Regions from separate parts of the Hydrogenophaga sp. FW305-3-2-15-A-LB1 genome, predicted to be linked through region 1. Evidence: riboswitches for the same ligand, from Rfam matches in the RefSeq annotation. Region 1 holds a riboswitch; the other holds the start of a gene.
What was found. Region 1 has a riboswitch for cobalamin ahead of AC3WPZ_RS12740 (TonB-dependent siderophore receptor). Riboswitches for the same ligand answer to the same signal wherever they lie in the genome.

Region 1 (5,724 bases):
GCTCATGATCATGTAGGGGAAGACCAGCGAGGCGTGGCGGTAGCTCATGGTGAAGAACGAGAGCGAGCGCTGCCGGCGCATCAGCGCAAAGGTGTTGCGCATCAGCGCCTCGAACCGGCGCGCCAGCCCGGCGCGTTCCCACGCTTCGCCGCGGGCCAGGGCAATGGCCTCGCCGTCGTCACGCACGTGCACCAGCGCGTAGCGGTAGTCCGCCTCGCGCCGCTCCTGCTCCACCTCCAGCGGAATCAGCGGGCGGCCGACGAGGTGCGTGATCACCGTGCCGACGATCGCGTAGGCGAGCGCGGCCCACACCAGGTAGCCCGGCAGGTCCCACGACAGACCGAGCGAGGTGAGTGGCGCCTTCGCCGACAGCTCCCACAGGATGAACACGAAGGACGCCAGCGAGACCAGCGCGCCGATCAGGCCGACGGTGAGCGAGATCGCCAGGCGCACGAACGAGCGCACGTCCTCGGCGATGCGCTGGTCCGGGTTGTCCGGCCCGTCGCCCATGACCTGCAGGCGGTAGTGCACCGGCCCGTCCAGCCAGCGCGCGGCCAGCCCGTCGCTCATCCAGCGGCGCCAGCGGATCGACAGCCATTGCGTCACGTAGGTCTGGAAGGTGTTCACCAGCACGAAGCCGACGCCGATCCCGCAGTAGATCCACATCTGCCGCATGAACTCGCCGCCGTTGCGCTGCTGCAGCGCCTCGAAGAAGGCGCCGCGCCAGTGGTTGATGGCGACGTCGATGCCGACCATGGCCAGCTGGAGCGCGATCACGCCGATGAACAGGGCGCGGGCCATGGCCCGCTCCGATGAACCGAAGTACGGCCGCGCCAGGCGGATGCCGTCCTTCAGGGAGCGCCACAGGCTGCGTTTCGATGGGGTGGTCATGGGGGTCGGCACGCGCTGTTGGACGCGTTGAGCAGGGGACTCGGACAGGTGGTGCAGAACACGCGGTCCGGCACCAGGTAACGCATGCAGCAGATGCGCCGCATGCGGTGCACGCCCTCGGCGCGCGGCAGGTAGATCACCGGGCGGTGCAGGGGGGTGGGCATCTCCAGCCACTCGCGCGCGGGCGCCAGGCCGCGCAAGCCGGGGTGGGTCTCATCCAGTCGGCGGATGAAGGCCTCGAACAGGTTACCCGCGTTGCTCCACAGCACGCGGCGCGTGACGCCGGTGCGCTCGGCCATCTGTTCGACAAAGGGCACGAGGTGCTGGTGCAGGAATTCGTGCCAGGACGTGTCGGGGTCGCCGGCCTCGCCGTCGGGTTCGCCCGGCGCGGGCAGGCGCAGGCAGAGCGTGCGGCCTTGCGCGTCCAGGTCGAAGCTCACGCCATCGAGCGCGGTGGGCAGGCGCCGGCCCATCAGCACGCGGCCGATGAACCAGGCCGGCATCACGATGGCGAAGTGCCATTTCGACCAGATCGACGCCACCACGCGCGCGTCGGTCGCGCCGTGCGCGGCATCGAAAAACCGGCGCACCTGGGCCAGGTGCGCCGGCGTCATCAGCGCCTGCACGCCGACGGTGTGCTGTCCGTCCGGCGGTGGCCCGATGCCGAGCCGGCCCCGGAACGGCGCCATGGGGCCGCCGAACGCGGCGTCGAGCTCGGCACCGTCCCAGGGCGAGGCCATCATGGCCGCTCAGAACGACTTCGAGGCGGTCAGGGCCACGCGGCGGCCCGTGCCGTAGTAGCAGTTCGTGGCGTTGTCGCAGTTCGCCACGTAGCGGCGGTCGGCCAGGTTCTTCACCACCAGCGAGGTCTCCCAACCCTTGAGCGAGGGCGAGAGGTTCACCAGGCTCCACTGCACGCCCAGGTCGAACAGCGTGGCGGACGGCACCTCGAAGGTGTTGAGCGCGTCGCCCGCCGACTCGCCCACGTGGCGCAGGCCGACCGAGAACCTCAGGCCCTGGAGCGCGCCCGCGCCGACGCGGTACGACAGCCAGGCCGAGGCCTGTTGTTCGGGCACGCCCACCGGGTGCTTGCCCACCCCGTTGACGGTGTTGGTCGCGGTGACGACCGCGTCGGTCGCCGAGTACGAGAGCATGGCGTCCAGGCCGCGCGCGAGCCCGGCCTTGAGCTCGATCTCGCCCCCGCGCGAGCGCACCCCGCCCGTCTGCGTGGCGAAGCCCGGGTTGGCCAGGTCGTTGGTGAGCACGTTGCGCTGCTTGAGTTCGTAGACCGAGGCCGTGGCCACGAGGGCGCGGCCCGGCGGCACCCACTTGACCCCGGCCTCGATCTGCTTGCCGGTGTGCGGCTCGAACGGGCGGCCTGCCGCGCTGGTGCCGGTGACGGGCGAGAACGACTCCGCGTAGTTCACGAACGGCGACCAGCCACCGCCCAGGTCGTAGCTGGCGCCCAGCTGGCCGGTGGTGGCCAGGTCGCGCTTGGGGGTGTACGAAGGATCGCTGAAGCGCCCGGTGACGGTGTTGAGCACGGCGGTCTTCTGGTCCAGCGTGGCCTTGTCGCGGCGCAGCCCGACCAGCACCGACAGCCGCCCCCAGTCGATCTGGTCCTGCACGTAGAGCGCGGTCTGGCGCAGGCGCTGCTCGCGCTTGGACGTGATGGGGTTGGCCGGCAGGGCCTGGCCGTACACCGGGTTGTAGAGGTCCAGCGCGAAGGCCGGGGCCGCGCGGGTGCCGGTGCCCTGGTAGTTGGGCACGCGCGCCGCGTCCAGGCCCAGCATCACGCGGTGCTTCGTGCCGGCGGCATCGAACCGCGCCACCACGCGCGTATCGACCTGCTTGGTCACGATGGTGTAGTCGGCCGCGAACAGCCGCCGCGTCCAGCCGGTGGCGCCCGCCGCCACACCCGTGGCCTGCATCTCGTCCACATGGATGTCCACCTTCTTGTAGGCGGCGTTCTGCTCGATGGACCAGACCTCGTTGAAGCGGTGCGAGAACGCATAGCCCACGCGCCAGGCGTCCTTGTCCGAGTCGTGGCGCGCCGGTTCACCGAGGAACAGGCCGCGCGAGATGAAGCGCCCGTTGGCGCCCGGCACGATGGTGCCCACGCGCGGCAGCGGCTGGTGCACGGTGAGGCTCGGGTCTTCCTGGCGGTTGGCCATCAGCGTGAGCCGCGTGGCGGCGTCGGGCTTCCAGGTGAGAGCGCCCGCGAAGTAGCGGCGGTCGGACTGGGTGTGGTCGATCTCGCCATCGCCCTTGCGCACCAGGCCCGTGAGGCGGTACTGCCAGGTGGCGTCGGCGTTCAGCGCGCCGCCCAGGTCGAACTGGCCCTGGCGCAGCCCGTGGCTGCCCACGCGCAGGCCCACCTCGCGCACGGTCTCGGCCGTGGGGCGCTTGGTGCGCAGGTCGATCAGGCCGCCGGGGCTGCCCTGGCCGTAGAGCGCCGACGCGGGGCCGCGCAGCAGCTCGACGCGTTCGAGCCCGTAAGGCTCCTCGGCCCAGTTGCTGTCGTGCAGCTTGAGGCCATCGAGGTACTGGTAGACCAGGAAGCCGCGCACCATGGGGTACTCGCGCGTGAGCGCGCCGCTCGAATAACCACCGCCGTACAGACCCGGCGCGTGCTCCAGCGCTTCCATGACGGACTGCGCGTCGCGCGCCTTCATCTCGGTGTCGGTGACGGCGCTCACCGAGCGCGGCAGGCGCTCGATGGGGGTGGCGCTCTTGGTGGCCGTGACCGCCTCGCTGGCGCGCAGGCCTTCGGTGCGCACCTCGACCGGTGCCAGCGTCCCCGCGTCCTGCGCCGCCAGGGCGGCCGAGGACAGCGCGCCCATCAGGGCCACGGTGCAAACGGATGAACGGTGGCCGCGAAAGGCCCGGCCCTGGCGCTGACGCGCGGGCAATGAATGACGCATGAGAACTCTCCTCCAACGGCCCGCGTCCCCGCAGGCCCAACGACAGAAAAACGCGTGGGGAGGGGACGTGATGGTGGGGCGGCGCCGGCGCTGGCGGACGCAGCTCGGCTTGGCCCGGACCACGCACTCCCGCAGCGTCCGAAGGCGATGCGAAGGCCGGTATCCGGGCTCGCGGAGCGTCGTCGTGCAGGCGTTGTGGGCATGCTCGCGACAGGAACTTCTCGCCTTCCCACGCCTGGAGGCGCAGTGGCTGCCGATGCCGTGGCATCGCGTGAGCGTTCCCGAATCCGCTGACCGTTGCGGGGGCAGCACAGGCTTGTTGCGCCGTGAAAGACGCCGTCACCTGTTTCCCGTTTAACCCCATCGCCATGGCTGGCGGCGGGGCACCTTCGAACCGTGCGGTTCGACCCGATGGAAGGGTCGAACCGGCCGGCGATTATAGAACCCGCAGGGGTATCGCCTCGGTTCGGAGGCCGTGTTCCGCCAGACCCTGGCTGGCTCGCAGGCGGTTCGGCGCGAGCGCGCCCGCGCAATCCAGGATGGGGTAGGCGATCGAGCAGATGTGCGAATTGATGCGCTTGAGATCGCTGATCAGGTCGATGTGCAGCGAGCTGGTCTCGATGCTTTGCACGGTGTTGTCGGTCAGGCGCACGAGGTGGCTGGTGGCGTAGGCGCGCTCCAGGTCCCGGAAGCGCGCCTTTTCTTCCAGCAGCTTTTGCGCGTCGCGCACGTTGCCGTTGAGGAACACGCTCATGCCCAGGCGCAGGTTGTCGATGAGCCGGGCGTGCAGCTCGCAGATCTCGGCCATGCCGGCGTCCGAGAAATTGCGCCCCATCTTGATTTTCTTGTCCTCGATGTCCAGCAGCACGCGCTCGACGGTGTCGCCGATCTGCTCCATGTTGATGGTGAAGCTGATGATGTCGGCCCAGCGCCGGCTTTCTTCTTCGGCCAGCGCCTCGCGGGAGATCTTGGTCAGGTAGTACTTGATGGCCGAGTACAGCTCGTCGACCGAGTCATCGAGCTTGCGCAACTCCTCGGCCAGGCGCAGGTCGTTGTTCTTGATCACGGCCAGCATGCCGACCATCATGGTCTCGACCACGTCGGCCTGGTGCATGGCCTCGCGCGCCGCGCAGGAGATCGCCAGCGAGGGCGTGGCCAGCGCCGACGGGTCCAGGTGGTGCGGCCGCCCGGCCACCCGGTTCTTGTCGGGCTTGGGCAGCAGGCGCTCGACCCAGCGCGCCACGATCTGGGTGACGCCGATGAACAGGAGGGCGACGGCGATGTTGAAGCTCAGGTGGAACAGCACCACCAGCGTCGCCGGGTCCGCCACATAGGGCTGCATGCCGTGCAGCCATTCCGGCGCCAGCGGCGCCGCCAGCAGCACGCCCAGTGCCTTGAACATCAGGTTGCCCAGCGGCACCTGGCGCACCTCGATGGCTGAACGCGCCGTGGTCACCACGGCCAGCAGACCGCTGCCCAGGTTGGCGCCCAGCACCATGCCCAGGGCCATGTCCGTGGGCACGACACCGGACGCCGCGAGGGTGGCGGTCAGCAGCACGATGGCCAGGCTGGAATAGGCCATGAGGGCCAGCGCGGCGCCCACCGTGATCTCCAGCAGCAGATCGCTGTTGACGGAGACCAGCAGCGCCTTCACCACGGGCGACTGGGTCAGCACCTCGGTGGACTGCGACACCAGGCGCAGCGCCAGCAGCATCAGCCCCAGGCCGATCAGCACCCGGCCCACGCGGCCGACGGCCGTTTGCTGGCGGGAGATGAACATCACCACCCCACCGAGAATGAGCAGCGGCGACAGCCAGGACAGGTCGAAAGAGAACACCACCGTCATCAGGCTGGTGCCGATGTCGGCACCCAGCATCACCGCGAGGGCCACCGGCAGGCTCAGCAGCCC
Region 2 (5,724 bases), on a different contig from region 1:
CTCGATCAGGCGGTGATGCCCTTGTAGAGCATGTAGGTGGCGAGCATGTACAGCAGGCCGGCGAACACGCGCTTGAGCGATTTCACCGGCAGCGCATGCGCCGCCTTCACGCCCACCGGCGCCATCAACACGCTGAAGAGCGCGATCACCACCAGCGCGGGCAGGTAGATGTAGCCGAACGAGCCGGCCGGCAGATCCTTCAGGCCCTGGCCCGCGATCACGTAGCCGACGGCGTTGGCCAGCGCGATGGGAAAACCGAGCGCCGCGCTGGTGGCCACGGCGTTGTGGATGCTCACGTTGCACCAGGTCATGAAGGGCACGCTGACAAAACCGCCGCCCGCGCCGACCAGCCCGGAGAGCATGCCGATGACGCCGCCGGCACCCACCAGGCCCGGGGTGCCGGGCAGGGTGCGCGTGGGCTTGGGTTTCTTGTCGAGCAGCATCTGCGTGGCTGAGAAGCCGACGAAGGCCGCGAAGAACAGCGCGAGCCACGAGCCCTTGAGCAAGGCGAAGATGCCCAGGCTGGCAATGGCGGAGCCCAGCACGATGCCGGGGGCGAGGCCCTTGACGATGTCCCAGCGCACGGCGCCGCGTTTGTGGTGCGCGCGCACGCTGGAGATGGACGTGAAGATGATGGTGGCCATGGAGGTGGCGATGGCCATCTTGACCGCGAGATCCGCTTCCACACCGCGCCCCGCGAGGATGAAGGTGATGAAGGGCACCATCAGCATGCCTCCACCGATGCCCAACAAGCCGGCCAGGAAACCGGTGCCTAGGCCGAGCGCGGCCAACTCGAGAATCAGGAGGGGGTCTAAAGGCATGAAAGGTGTCTGCAAGTGCCGCCGGACCGGCATCCTGAACCGGGGTTCAGGTGGGCGAGGGCAGCGGGGCTTCGGGTTCGTCTGACGCGAGACGCTCGCACCAGCCACGCAATGTACCAAGCCCGGGCTCTATGAGCATTGGTTCAAGGAAATATAAAGCCCGACGCGCACTGCAGACGGTTCAAATTGTAGGCGCTGCATGCGGCCCACGAGGACCATCGGTCGATAAATTCTCGCGCAGTGACCAGCGGCGCGTCAGAGCAGGCGCCCGTCCTTGTCGAGCGTCTGGTCCAGGCGGCGCATCAGCTCTTCCACGCGGGCCTGCGTCTGGGGGTCGAGCGGCTCGCTGTCGAAGCCACCACCGGCTTCGGCGAACGCGCTCTGCTCGGGCTGGCCGAACGACGAGGCCTGGAAGCTCTCGGCTTCCTTCTGCGAGAGTTCGAACGCGAGGTTGAGCGAGGCCAGCACCGCGATGCGGTCGCGCGCCTTCACCTTGCCCGCATCGCGGATGCGGCACATGGCGGTGTCCACGCGCTCCACCGCGTCGAGCAGCGAGGCCTCGCCACCCGGTGGGCACGAGAGCAGGTAGCTCTGGCCCATGATCTGCACTTCAATCTGTTTGCTGCCGGGTTTGCTCATTGGAATACCTCCGTGCTTCGCACTGCGGTGCGAGCTGGCTTGGGGCGGCCCGACGCGGCGCTCATGACCGTTCCTTGCGGGTGTCGGGGGTGACATCGGTCATGCCGGGGGGCAGGCGATCGAGCAAGGCATCAATGCGGGCGCGGGCGGCCATCAGCCGGGACTTGAGCGAGTCGCGCTCGGCCTGCAGCGCATGCACCTGTTCCACCAGCAGGCTGTTGGTGCGCTGCAGTTCTTCGTGTCGCAGCAACAGGCGCTCGACACGTTCGGTGATCTGATCAAAGTGCTTGGGATCGGCCATGGTGGGACTCGAAGTTTTCACATTGTAGGGTTGCCCCGGGTGTGCGCGCCGTAGAATGCCGGTTGTTGGTGCTCGCGGTGTGGTTCACATGCCGCAGTTCAACGGGAAGCAGGAGGGTCACACCCCAGGGATGGGACCTAACCTGCGCTGCCCCCGCAACGGTAAGCAGACGAGTGGCCATGAGCGCATGCGCGAACGGTCTCTCAGCCTCCATCCGACAGCCACTGGACGACACGCCGTGTCATCTGGGAAGGCGATGGAGGTCGGTCTGTCAGCCCGGATACCGGCCAACAAGGTGGTGGTGCGTCTGGCGACAGACGCTCCACCGTGATGCCCATGCGCCGTCGGGGAAGATGGCGAGGGTCTCCTGTCTGTTTCTTCATCATGAAAAATCGCACCCTGCGCGCGCCCCTGGCCGCGCTACCGCTGGCGTTGCTGGCGGGCTTTGGCACGTCGGTCGCCCACGCTCAGTCCTCCTCTTCTTCCTCCGCTGACACCACCCTGAGGGAAACGGTGGTCACGGCCACCCGGGTCGAAACCCGCACCGATGCCGTGCTCAGCGACGTCGTCGTGATCGACGCCGACGTGATCCAGCAGTCCGCGGGCCGCTCGCTGTCCGAAGTGCTGTCGCGCAACGCGGGCCTGCAGATGTCGTCCAACGGCGGCCTGGGCAAGCAGTCGGGCCTGTTCATCCGCGGCACCGAAACCCGCCACGTGCTGCTGCTGATCGACGGCGTGCGCTACGGCTCCAGCACCTCCGGTGCGGCCGTGCTGGACAACATTCCGCTGAGCGCGATCGATCGCATCGAAGTGCTCAAGGGCCCGGCCTCGGGCCTCTATGGCAGCGATGCGGTGGGCGGCGTGGTGCAGGTTTTCACCAAGCGCGGCGTGAAGGGTTTCCATCCGCAGGCCAGCGTCACGCTCGGCAGCTTCGGGCACCGTGAAATCACCGCCGGCATCAGCGGTGGCAACGACACGATCACCTACAACCTCAGCCTGGGTTCCTTGCGCGAGGACGGCTTCTCGTCGACCAACCGAAACGTGGCCTTCGGCAACCACAACCCCGACAAGGACGGCTTCGACCAGGACAGCCTGTCGGCCTCGCTGCGCTGGGCCATCGCGCCGGGCTGGACGACCGATGTCAACTTCACCCAGGCCGACGGCGTCAGCCAGTTCGACCAGGGGCCGGGCACCTTCAACGTGCGCTCGGAAACCACCACCCGCGTGACGGGCTGGGGCCTGGAGCGCAAGTGGTCGGCCGATTCGCGCACCCAGCTGCGCCTCTCGCGCAGCGAGGACCGGTCCGACAGTTTCGAGACCTCGCCCACGCCCTCGGTGTTCAACACCGCGCAGACTCAGGCCACGCTGCAGCACGACTGGAACACCGCGCTGGGCAACCTGCTGGTGGGCCTGGAGTCGATCAAGGAAGAGGTGTCGGGCACGCAGGCCTACGCGGTGAACTCGCGCACCACGGACGCGGCCTTCGTGGGCCTGACCGGCCAGGCCGGCCAGCACCTCTGGCAGGCCAACCTGCGGCGCGACGACAACTCGCAGTTCGGCGGCGCCACCACCGGTTTCGCCAGCTACGGCTTCCAGCTCACGCCGAACTGGCGCCCGCACGTGGCCTACGGCACCTCGTTCAAGATGCCGTCGTTCAACACGCTGTACTACGTCTCAGCGTTCTTCAACGGCAATCCCACCACGCAACCCGAGCGGGGCAAGAACCGCGAAGCAGGGCTGACCTACACCCAGGGATTGCACGAAGTGAAGCTCATCCGCTTCGACAACCGGGTGCGCGGCTTCATCACGCTGCAGCCGGCGGTGGCCAACGTGCCTCGCGCGCGCCTCGAAGGCTGGTCGCTGGCCTACACCGGCTCGGCCGGTGCCTGGAGCTGGTTCACCAACCTGGAGTTGCTGGACGCGCGCAACGAGATCAACCAACGCAAGCTGCAACGCCGCGCCGACGAGGTGCTGACCGCCAGCCTGGACCACCGCATCGGTGCCTGGAACTGGGGTGCGTCGATGCAGCTCGTGGCGGAGCGTTTCGACGACGCCGCCAACACGCGCCGCCTGCCGGGCTTCGGCACGCTGGACCTGCACGCCCGCTACGCCGTGAACAAGGACTGGTCCGTCGCCCTGCGCCTGAACAACGTGGGTGACAAGTTCTATGAGACCGCGTACGGCTACAACCAGCCGGGCCGCGCGGCCTTCGTCACCCTCAACTGGGCGCCGCAGCGGTGACGCGGCATTGCCCGGCCATCCTGGTGGCTGCCCCGGCTTCAGGCCAGGGCAAGACCACCGTGGCCGCGGCACTGGCGCGCCTGCACACGCGCGCCGGTCGGCGTGTGCGGGCCTTCAAATGCGGGCCCGATTTCTTGGACCCGCACTGGCTCGCGCTGGCCACCGGGCACCCGGTGCACAACCTCGATCTGTGGATGACGGGCGAAGACGATGCCCGCGCCCGCCTGCACGAAGCCGCCGGGCAGGCCGACCTGATCGTGGTCGAAGGGGTGATGGGCCTGTTCGACGGCGAACCCAGCGCGGCCGACCTGGCGCAGCGCTTCGGCCTGCCGGTGCTCGCGGTGATCGATGCCTCGGCCATGGCGGGCACCTTCGGTGCGCTGGCATTTGGCCTGCGCCATTTCCGCCCCGGCCTGCCCTGGGCCGGCGTGCTGGCCAACCGCGTGGGCAGCGAGCGCCATGCGCAGATGCTGCGCGAGGCGCTGGCCGGTGACGAGGCCCAGTTCCTGGGTGCGGTCATGCGCGACGCGGCGTTCTCGCTGCCCGAGCGCCACCTGGGCCTGACCGTGGCCGCCGAGCTGCCCGACGCGCTGGCCCGGCTCGACGCCGCCGCCGACGCGCTGTCGCGCACGCCGCTGGGCCGGATGGAGGGTGACGCGCTGGGGCGCTGGTCGGTGGCGTTCGACGTGCCCGCCGAGGTGCCGGTCGACGCGCATTTGCTCACGGGCAAGACCATCGCCATCGCGCGCGACGCGGCTTTCTGTTTCATCTACCCGGCCAACCTGGATGTGCTGTGCGCGCTCGGCGCCGAGCTGGTTTTCTTCTCGCCGCTGGCCAACGAGCCGCTGCCGCCGTGCGACGCGGTCTGGTTGCCCGGCGGTTATCCCGAACTGCACACCGACGCACTGGCGGCGGCCACCCGCACCCGAGACGGCCTGCGCGCGCATGCCCAGGCCGGGCGGCCGGTGTGGGCAGAATGCGGCGGCATGATGCCGCTGTTCGATCAAATGATGTCCAGCGACGGCCATGCCGCCGCCACCTGGGGCCTCTTGCCGGGCCAGGTGCTCATGCAGAAGCGGCTGGCGGCCCTGGGGCCGCAGCAACTGCCGCTGCCCGCGGGCACCTTGCGCGGCCACACCTTTCACTACTCGCGCTGCGAGACCCCGCTGCAGCCGGTGCGCCACGCCGAACGGGCGCGCGGTGGTGCCGGCGAAGCCGTGTACCGCGTGGGCCCGGTGCAGGCGAGTTACTTCCACGCCTGGTTCCCGTCCAGCCCGGCGGCGGCGGCCTCGCTGTTCCTTGCAGGAGGTGCCGCATGAACCCGCCGACCCTTGGCCCGCAGCGCATCGTCTGCCTGACCGAAGAAACCACCGAGTGGCTGTACCTGCTCGGGCAGGAGCACCGCATCGTCGGCATTTCCGGCTACACCGTGCGGCCGCGCCGGGCGCGCGACGAGAAGCCCAAGGTCAGCGCCTTCCTGAACGCGAAGATCGACAAGATCCTCGCGCTGCAACCCGACTGCGTGTTCGGCTTCTCCGACCTGCAGGCCGACATCGCCGCCGAACTCATCCGCGCGGGCGTGCAGGTGACGGTGTTCAACCAGCGCAGCGTGGAAGAGATTTTGTCCATGCTGTACCAGGTGGCGGCGATCGTGGGCTGTGCCGACGAAGGCCTGGCCTGGATCGAGGCCACGCGGGCCCGGCTCGATGGCATCCGCGCCGC

Region 2: linked by a shared signal. The riboswitch ahead of AC3WPZ_RS03900 (TonB-dependent receptor domain-containing protein) and the one ahead of AC3WPZ_RS12740 (TonB-dependent siderophore receptor) in region 1 are both predicted to bind cobalamin.

The regions. Positions count from the first base shown of each region.
Region 1 covers NZ_JBYTAE010000035.1:45,049-50,772, forward strand. The annotation lists gene AC3WPZ_RS12730 (ABC transporter ATP-binding protein/permease) at 1-891, opposite strand, end outside; gene fhuF (siderophore-iron reductase FhuF) at 888-1,634, opposite strand; gene AC3WPZ_RS12740 (TonB-dependent siderophore receptor) at 1,641-3,815, opposite strand; cobalamin riboswitch at 3,953-4,221, opposite strand; gene AC3WPZ_RS12745 (Na/Pi cotransporter family protein) at 4,252-5,724, opposite strand, start outside.
Region 2 covers NZ_JBYTAE010000008.1:34,685-40,408, forward strand. The annotation lists gene AC3WPZ_RS03880 (sulfite exporter TauE/SafE family protein) at 6-821, opposite strand; RNA gene ssrS (6S RNA) at 824-1,003, opposite strand; gene AC3WPZ_RS03890 (cell division protein ZapA) at 1,077-1,460, opposite strand; gene AC3WPZ_RS03895 (DUF904 domain-containing protein) at 1,522-1,761, opposite strand; cobalamin riboswitch at 1,811-2,067, shown strand; gene AC3WPZ_RS03900 (TonB-dependent receptor domain-containing protein) at 2,146-4,002, shown strand; gene AC3WPZ_RS03905 (cobyrinic acid a,c-diamide synthase CobB) at 3,984-5,321, shown strand; gene AC3WPZ_RS03910 (cobalamin-binding protein) at 5,318-5,724, shown strand, end outside.